3 regions of the Paenibacillus odorifer genome follow, and region 2 is predicted to be linked to each of the others. Evidence: predicted binding sites of a transcription regulator. Region 2 holds the regulator's gene; each other region holds the start of a gene.

Evidence for each region. The regulator Rex, encoded in region 2, represses fermentation and respiration genes when NADH is low (regulators of the CRP and FNR family bind a similar motif). The targets are predictions, from matches to a motif close to TTGTGAAATATTTCACAA.
Region 1: the regulator Rex is predicted to act here: its motif matches at 2,135-2,152, upstream of nirB (nitrite reductase large subunit NirB).
Region 3: the regulator Rex is predicted to act here: its motif matches at 1,930-1,947, upstream of PODO_RS29550 (cytochrome ubiquinol oxidase subunit I).

What each region holds. Positions count from the first base shown of each region.
Region 1 is NZ_CP009428.1:4,863,078-4,866,366, forward strand. It holds gene nirB (nitrite reductase large subunit NirB) at 1-2,017, opposite strand, end outside; gene PODO_RS21275 (hypothetical protein) at 2,249-2,959, opposite strand; one part of gene PODO_RS30685 (IS3 family transposase) at 3,135-3,289, opposite strand, start outside.
Region 2 is NZ_CP009428.1:4,563,099-4,566,387, reverse strand. It holds gene dinG (ATP-dependent DNA helicase DinG) at 1-939, shown strand, start outside; gene PODO_RS19895 (redox-sensing transcriptional repressor Rex) at 1,070-1,723, shown strand; gene PODO_RS19890 (amidohydrolase) at 1,710-3,011, shown strand; gene PODO_RS19885 (cell wall elongation regulator TseB-like domain-containing protein) at 3,183-3,289, shown strand, end outside.
Region 3 is NZ_CP009428.1:6,768,801-6,772,089, forward strand. It holds gene cydB (cytochrome d ubiquinol oxidase subunit II) at 1-478, opposite strand, end outside; gene PODO_RS29550 (cytochrome ubiquinol oxidase subunit I) at 465-1,868, opposite strand; gene PODO_RS29555 (cold-shock protein) at 2,091-2,318, opposite strand; gene PODO_RS29560 (cold-shock protein) at 2,411-2,611, opposite strand; gene PODO_RS29565 (S1C family serine protease) at 3,031-3,289, opposite strand, start outside.

The sequences.
Region 1 (3,289 bases), 300 kb from region 2:
TTTTAAACTTGGCAGGAAAATCAAGACGTTCATACTTACGTTCTATGAGCGCGCCCATTCCCAGCGAATCCTGTGTACCGAAACGGCAGAACTGTGAACCCACACAAGTCTTAACCGTACGTAGCGATTTGGCATAACCATAACCTGATGGCATATCGAGCTCTTCCCATACCTTCGGCAGATCCTCTTTTTTCACCCCGATTAGATCCAGGCGTTGCCCACCAGTCACCTTCACAACTTTTACATCATATTTAAGGGAGACATCAGCGATTTTCTTCAAATCCTCTGGTGTCGTTACCCCGCCGTACATGCGTGGAATAACGGTATAGGTTCCGTCTTTCTGAATATTGGCTCCCATACGTTCATTAACAAAACGTGATTCCTTCTCATCTTGATGTGTATCCGGATTTAGCATCCCCAGATAATAGTTAATCGCCGGACGGCATTTAGAGCAGCCTTCCTCTTGTTTCCAACCCAGTACATGCATAACCTCTTTAGTAGTACTAAGACCTTTAGCTGTAATCTCAGCAACAATCTCATCCCGGCTAAGCGTTGTACAGCTACAGATACCTTGCTTGGCAGACTGCTCAAAACTATCACCCAGGACAAATTGTAAAATTTGTTCTACAACCGGTTTACAACCTCCGCAAGAACGCGTCGCTCCTGTACATGCTTTGATCTCGTCCACAGTAGTAAAACCATTTTCTATGACCGCATCCACAATCGCTTTTTTCGTAACCCCATTACAGCCACAAACGATTTCTTCGTCCGCCATAGCTTCTACAGATGTGCTCTTTTTGGCTCCGCTTCCGCAGCAGCCCGTACCCATGACCTCTGTATAAATCTCATCAGTCATTACAGCACCTTGTTTTACTAACTTTTGCAGGTTAGCCGATTCCGTCACATCCCCGAACAGGACTGCACCAACAATGACATTGTCTTTGAGCAGAATTTTCTTATAGGTTCGCTTCCATTCATCTTTGCTTGAGATTACAGTGTGCTCAGGGGAATCCATAAACTCACCTGCAGAAAATACATCCACACCGGAAATTTTTAATTTGGTGGAGACAACAGAACCTTCATATGGATTTGTATCGCTTCCGCAGAGATGTTTAGCTAGAACCATACCCTGCTCGAAGAGCGGCGCTACTAATCCGTAACAAACTCCGCGATGTTCGGCACATTCGCCAATGGAATATACATTCTGCATAGAGGTCTGCAAATAATCGTCCACTACAATTCCACGATTAACAGCAATTCCGCTTTCTTTTGCCACAGTTATATTCGGTTTGATGCCTACAGCCATAACTACAAAATCAGCTGCAAGTGTAGTGCCATCACTAAATTGTAAACCACTTACTCTCTGTTCCCCTGTCAATTCTACTGTTTGTTTGCCCATGGCAAATTTCACGCCTTGACGCTCTAGCTCAGCTTGCAACATAGAGGAGGCATTACGATCAAGCTGGCGCTCCATTAGATCTTCCATCAGATGCACTACAGTAACGTCCATGCCAAGGTTCACAAGACCCTTTGCCGCTTCCAATCCAAGTAAGCCTCCGCCGATTACCGCCGCTTTGTTGTATTGTTTAGCCGCAGCTAGCATCGCATCACAATCTGCAATATCCCGGAAACCCACTACGCCTTCCTTATCACAACCAGGTACAGGTAAAATAAATGAATTCGAACCCGTTGCAATAATCACTTTATCGTAAGAAACAGCCATACCGTTATCCGCAATTACTTGCTTGGAATGCTCGTCAATTCGCGTAACTGTTGTTCCTGTATGCAAGGTAATGTTGTTATCTTCATACCAGTTCCAGTCGTTTAGGATGATATCGTTGATGGTTTTGCTGCCTTCGAGAACATAGGACAACATGATCCGATTATAATTGGGGTGAGGTTCGCTTCCAAAGACCGTAATGTCATAAGCTCCACCTAGCTTCAATATTTGCTCTAGCGTACCTATGCCTGCCATACCGTTGCCGACTAATACTAATTTTTCTCTCTTCGCTGCCATAGTTAGGTGCCTCCTCAGTCTTATCCGTTCTTGTTGAACTTTGCTTCAACTTATCTTCTACATAATGAAATTATACATTTCAAAATTTAAGAGAGATTGTGATTACAGTCACATTAAATGTGAATATTTTCACATAAAAAATAAGACAACTTTGTTAGGTTCTAAATTCTAATAAAAAAAGCCAGATCACAGGTTCTGAATAACCGTAGATCTGGCATTTATGTACTTTTTTTAACGTATAGCCAATAAAATCTCCAATTCATCCTGCACTCTAAGCTTCATGTCCATTCCATTCTCAAGCAGCTGCTTCCCATTCACCTTCATCTTCCAAACTTCATTGCTAAGAGGAGTATAATCACCAATGGATAACACCTTTTTGTTGTCTTCGGTCAACTGCACCACACTGCTGTTCTTCAACAAACCTCTCACTGTTAAATCTTCAGTAAATCCCATAACATATGAATGATTCAAATTCACTTGCTCACTTCCGCCATTCACGGTCAACAACACAATTTGAAGGGGTTCCTCTTGTTCCTTAGACATCGCCGTAATTACTAATTTTGATTCATGCCCGACGGTTCGACCCCAATCCTCAGATCCAATGGTCTCCCCATCCATTTGCAGCTCCCAATTCATTCCTTGACTGAGTGAAATATTATTTACCGTTAGAATGCTTGTGTTATCCTCAGAAAAGGTGGCCTTCCCACTACCTTTCAGTAGGTCAAAGATCGTTATCCCTTTTCTGTAGCTCTCGCTAAGCTGCTTGTCCAAAGGGTTGGTCAGCAAGTCATTTCCCGCAACGATAAGCGAAAGCGTAGGCCCGTCTGATCCTGCTAAGCCATTATTCCCTTCATTATTAACGTCAGCAAGAGTCGAACATCCACCTATTATGAATACGATGACTAATCCTAGTAACAACCTCCACATATATTTCGTGGGCATAGTGACACCGCCTTGTCCCGCCTAATGACCACACAGCGTCTCAGGCTTGTAGTAAGTTATGCATACTGTCTATTTAAGAATAACGTAAATAAGCTTTGTTCTCAAATATAAAAAAAGTCCCCTAAGGGACTCTGAACTGTGACCGTATTTGTGGAAAGTTGAAAAAAGAAGACCTTTAAGAAGCAATTAATAGGTGACTCCTGAATTCATCGGGAGTCATCTTTTTTAATGTCCATTGATATCGCTCGGAGTTATAGTAGGCGATATAGTCATCAACCTTTGTTCGTAATTCCAAGAGAGTCATACATGTCTTGTACTCCAAATCATCCT
Region 2 (3,289 bases):
TTTATGGGGCTGAATGACGATAATGTAGTATATTGGCTGGAGGCAAATGGAAATTACCGCAGCAAATCACTGCAGATGTATGCCGTCCCTGTGGATGTTAGCAGCCAGCTTAAAGAGTTGTTCTTCGATAAGAAAAAAAGCATCGTGCTTACCTCGGCGACGCTGTCTGTAGATAAATCTTTTCAGTTTATGATTGATAATCTCGGACTTAACGAAGCTGCGGAAGAGGGACGTCTAATGACCTCACTCCTTCCATCTCCCTTTAAGTATCGCGAGCAGGCGCTGCTAGTTATACCGCGTGATTTTCCTAGTGTGAAGGGCAGTGTGGGCGATGCTCGATTTGTCGATACACTCGTACAGTCGTTAGCAGAAGCTGCCAAAACAACACGTGGGCGGATGCTGGTTCTGTTTACTTCTTATAAAATGCTGCGTCAGGTATATGATCCGCTTAAAGAGGCTTTGGCCTCACAAGAGATTACGGTGCTTGGTCAAGGCGTGGAAGGTGGCAGCCGGAGCAAGCTGATCCGCCGCTTTCAGGACAGTGCAGCATCCGTTCTGCTGGGGACGAGCAGCTTCTGGGAAGGTGTAGATATTCCAGGTGAAGCACTGACTTGCCTGGCCATCGTGAGACTTCCGTTTCAACCGCCGAATCACCCGTTGGCGGAAGCGAAGTCGGAGTTATTGCAGGCTCAGAAGAAGAATCCATTCATGAAATTGTCTGTTCCTCAAGCGGTTATTCGTTTTAAGCAGGGATTCGGAAGACTGGTTCGCACGGCGCAGGATCGCGGAATAGTTATTGTTTATGATACAAGGGTTATTGAATCTCATTACGGGAAGTATTTCCTTTATTCATTGCCTGGTCCCAAAATGGAGCATATGCTGACTGATCAAATGGTCCCCCGCATAGCGGAATGGCTAGAGGATGGCGGCGCTTCTTAAAATGCTCGTCTTCAGTTTAGCTCCTCCTTATCCTTAAGGGCGGTAAGTTACAGTACCGCCCTTAATAAGGAGAGGTATACGTTAGAATATGGATTTTCACAAGAACATTACTATTTTTAGGAGGAAAAATATGAAATCGGATAAAATATCAGAAGCCGTTGTTCGCAGACTACCTGTGTATTTGCGTTTTTTGAATGATCTCCAGAATCGCGAAATATTAACAGTTTCCTCTCAGGAACTTGGACAAAAGCTTGATCTTAATCCCGCACAGATTCGTAAGGATTTAGCGTATTTTGGTGACTTCGGCAGAAAAGGTATCGGCTATGATGTAACGTATCTTATTGAGAAAATCCGTCATATTCTGAAGCTGGATCAACAGCTTAATGTAGCTTTAGTAGGGGCAGGTAATCTCGGACATGCCTTGTCTAATTACAATGCATATCTCAAAGATACTATGAAAATCACGGCTATATTTGATTCGTACGCTCCTAAGGTTGGACGTAAGATCAACTCCCTTACTGTGCAACCGATGGATGAACTAGGCAGCACGATTCGTGAGCAAGGTATTCGCATTGCCATTATTACCGTACCTGATTCAGAAGCTCAAAATGTAGCAGATATTCTCATTTCTTCTGGGATTGAAGCAATTTTGAACTTTGCCCCTGTGATTCTGAAGACACCACCGAATATCCGGGTGCATGCAGCTGATTTTACAACTGATCTGCAAAGTCTTGCTTATTACTTGCGGGATGGAAAGGAAGAAAGCGAACATGAACAACAATAAAACGATAATTAAGGGCGGGTATTTTCTGACTCCGGGAACGGATGAGCCGGTTCTGAGTGGATATATGACTATTGAAGATGATTTAATCACTTACATAGGAAAAGAAGAGCCTCAGATGGAAGCTGGAGTGCAAGTGGTTGATGGCAGCCGTCTGCTGTTCATGCCTGGACTTGTAAACACACATGGTCATGCGGCGATGTCTTTGCTGCGTGGATATGGAGATGATTTAGCGCTACAAGTGTGGCTTCAGGAGAAAATGTGGCCGATGGAGGAAAAGTTCACCGGTGATGATGTATACTGGGGAACCTCCTTATCTGTATTGGAAATGCTGAAGGGTGGAACTACGACCTTCCTCGATATGTATGATCACATGGACCGAGTAGCTGAGGTAGCTGAGTTATCAGGTATCCGTTCCGTATTGATGCGTGGTGTGATCGGGTTATGTCCAGAGGATGTACAGAATCACAAGCTTGCGGAAGCGATTTCTTTTGCCCGTAACTGGCATGGAAAGGCTGACGGTAGAATTACTACTATGATCTCACCGCACGCCCCTTATACTTGCCCTCCGGACTTCCTGGTTAAGTTCGTGCAGGCAGCGCATGATCTGGATTTACCGATGCATACGCATATGTCCGAAACGAAACGTGAAGTGGAACAAAATGTGGCGGATTACGGGTTGCGTCCTGTAGCTCACTTAGAGAATCTTGGAATGTTCACACGTCCCTCGATAGTTGCACATGGTGTTCATTTAAATGATGAAGAGATTGAGATCTTGGCTCGCCATAATGTGGGTGTCTCTCATAATCCGGGCAGTAATTTGAAGCTGGCTAGCGGAGTGGCTCGGGTTACTGATCTTCTAAAAGCTGGTGTGAAGGTGTCTCTTGGCACGGATGGCGCGGCAAGCAACAATAACTTGGATATGTTTGAAGAGATGCGGCTTGCAGCTCTCATTCATAAGGGTGTCAGCGGTGATCCAACGGCTGTTCCAGCTCCAGAAGCTCTACGTATGGCTACAGAATATGGCGCCCAGTCCATCTTTTTAAATAATGTAGGCAGACTTGCTGTTGGGATGAAAGCTGATTTCATTGCAATTGATATAGATCAGCCGCATTTGCTGCCACACACAGATCTGTTGTCTCATGCAGTTTACTCTGCTAGCGCTAAGGATGTTGAGCATGTGTGGGTGAATGGTAAACAGGTCATCAAGCATGGACAATGCTTAACCCTGGATGAGGAAGCTATCCGGCGTAAAGCGCAAGAAGCCTTCGAAGGTTTATTGAAGCGTTAAGTCTGGAGAATAACGAATAAATAATAGGCTGCGACTTTTTGCTTTTAGCAAAAGTTGCGGCCTTTTGTACATTTTAAGGCTGGGAAAGCTAGAAAATTATGAAATTTTGGATAAACACGCGGGTGTGTTATATAATCAAAAAAGATATATTACTAGAAAGGGAGCTGTACCTTGAAGAAAAGGAAAAAATGGATCCTCCTGGGGTCAGTTCTGATTCTGCTCCTGGGGTTTGGACTTATCCAGTTCTATGCCTATATTATGAAAGATCAATGGAACGA
Region 3 (3,289 bases), 2.2 Mb from region 2:
CATTCACGATATCTGTGAACCCTGCATACATTTGCATATCCCCATCAATAGGCAACCCTTTGATAAAGCTTGCAAACACTACAGCCAAGAGGAATGGTGGAAGGAAGCTGCCGATAAAAATACAGGCATCCCAAGTTCTTTTCCAAGCTAATGAATCACGTTTACCTCTGAATTCAAAAGCGACACCACGCGCTATCAGAGCTAATAAGGCAAATACAAAAGGAATATAGAATCCACTAAACAGCGTTGCATACCACTCCGGGAAAGCCGCAAACATTGCACCCGCAGCTGTGATAAGCCATACCTCATTCCCATCCCAGAAGGGTCCGATCGAGTTAATCAGAACACGGCGCTCTGTATCATTTTTAGCGAGAATTTGTGTTTCCATCCCTACGCCGAAATCGAAACCCTCCAGGAAGAAGAACCCTATAAACAGAACTGCAATCAGCACAAACCACAATTCATTAAGAGATATCATGGGAACCCTCCTCGTTATATGGATCATTCGAATCGCCGTGATCGTTATCCATCGCATAAGGACCTTTTTTAATCACTTTAATAAACAATCCGACCAACACTAATCCTAGAATTAAATAAATCGTTGTAAAAGAAATCACGGAGAACAGAACTTGACCACTTGTAATATTAGGCGACACACTGTCTTCCGTTGTCATCAGTCCGAATACCGTCCATGGCTGACGCCCGAATTCGGTCATGACCCAACCGGCTGTATTCGCAATCGGAGGAAGCAACAAGCCCCATAACATGAACCGCATAAACCAAGTGTTCGGACGGTCCATTTTTTTGCGCCACATTAAGTACATAGCGTACATTCCCAATACAATCATTAACGTTCCTGCTAGAACCATGATCCGGAAACTCCAGAATGTCGTACGTACAGGTGGAATATAGTCACCGGGGCCATAGGTTTGCTCATACTCCGCTTGCAGCTCAAGCATACCTTTAACTTCACCGGAAAATTTACTGTATGAAAGGAAACTCAGCATATAAGGAATTTGAAATTCTCCAGTACTGATTTGATTCTCTGGATCAATGTTTGCCCATACGGTCCAAGGTGCCGGGTCACCACTCTTACCCCACAGTCCTTCGGAAGCTGCCATTTTCATTGGTTGAGTTTCAACCAAATATTGCGCTTGGGCGTGACCAGCAACAGCTACACCAATAGAAGAAATAATCCCTACGATAGCTGCAATCTGAAAAGACTTCTTAAAGAAAGAAACCTCTTGTTTCTTCAATATTTTATAAGCACTAATACCTGTTACAAGAAAAGCACCTGTTGCATAAGCAGCCAGTACTGTATGTGGGAATTCAACCAGCAATTGTCCGTTCGTAATAAGCGCGAAGAAATCATTCATTTCTGCACGTCCATTATTTATCTCAAAACCCACAGGATGCTGCATAAAAGAGTTAGCCGCTAGAATCCAGAATGCAGATAACATCGTACCGAATGCTACCAGCCAGATGGACAGTAAATGTACTCGCTTGGAAACCTTATCCCAGCCGAATATCCATATCCCAATAAAAGTAGACTCCAGGAAAAAGGCTGCCAATGCCTCAACTGCAAGTGGAGCCCCGAATACATCACCCACAAAACGTGAATAATCGGACCAGTTCATCCCGAACTGAAATTCCTGCAATATCCCTGTAACTACCCCTACTGCAAAATTGATGAGGAATAGCTTTCCCCAGAACTGCGCCATTTTTTTGTACTCTTCATTACCTTTTCTAACGTACATTGTCTCCATGATTGCAATCAAGAGCGCTAGTCCGATTGATACCGGTACAAAGAAATAGTGGAATATTGTCGTCGACGCAAATTGTATACGCGACAGCATTACTGTATCCATATTTGTCCCTTCCTTCTCCCCTTTTCGTTAATTATATTCTGTCAAAAATTTAAGCTTCTTTTTGTGATAAATGTCACATAAAGATAGTCATTTAACGGTGAAATTCAAATGATTTGTGACAAAGATCACATTTTAGCATAAAGAAAGCAAAAAAAATAAGACGGTTTACCCGTCTTGAGTGGTTCGTCGTTCTATTAAATGCTTGACTCATTTAGGTATTGGTTAGATGGAAATACCCTTCTTCAGCGATTTGAGATCGCCATTTGAATTAAGCAATTGGGGTAGCATCTTCGTGCTGCGAACCATTGGAGAGTCACATAGACGGCAAGAAGGCGCATGTTCAAATGCGAAATTATCCCTCATCCATCCGTTGCATCCCTCATTGGTACATGCCCAAATTGCGGTATTTTCTTCCGGTATTTCTTCCAAAGGTTTCTTCCGGTAGTTCATTGCCGTTCCTCCCATCCTGTAAGTCAATAGTGAGTAACTAGATATAAAAAGACCGTCCCAACTTTCACAAGCTGGGACGGTTTCTTCTATTATTACAGTTTTACAACGTTTTCGGCTTGTGGTCCACGGTTGCCTTGAACAACGTTGAATTCAACGCGTTGGCCTTCGTCCAAAGTTTTGAAGCCGTCGCCAGTGATTGCGCTGAAGTGAACGAATACGTCGCTTCCGCCTTCAACTTCGATAAATCCGAATCCTTTTTCTGCGTTGAACCATTTAACTGTACCTGTTTGCATGTGTGTTACCTCCACAAATTTAAATTAATATGTTCTTTTTATCTTCAAACAAAGAAAAAATTCACACATTGAAAAAGGTTGTATTACCAAATATGACAGCCCTTTTCAATGCGAGAATTAGGGACTAAATGTATGATTGATATCATATTACCACACCTGATTAGCAAAGGCAAGCAAGCATCCGAATATATCCGGTTTTGCCCTAATAAGTATTACCTTCCAATGTAAGGGCTGCCACTTAGTGTTTATTCCCTAAATAGATCCTTTTTCTGGCATAATTATCATGGTTTTAGAAAAATAGCTTTCCCAAAAACGTTACTTTTATCCGCTTTTTCAAGAAGGTACCCCCTCGGAATCGAAGGGGTAGTCCGCTCTACTTGTCGTAACTGCTATATCATTATATACCGACTTCCAGCATATTATTCCTGTGGTTTTTCAAGAAGTTTAACTGTTGCCTGTTTGGCCTCGCCGTTTCGATAGTAAGTAATTTTCAGATCATCACCGATCTTCGTATGATTATATAAGTACTTGCGAAGAGAAAGGGTAGATATGATGGATTGATCATTAAATTTGGTAATGACATCATTGAATTGCAGTCCAGCTTCCTTCGCAGGGCCAACGGCCTCTAGAACAACTACTCCATCCTTAACACTGTTCGGCAGGTTCAATTCATTGCGT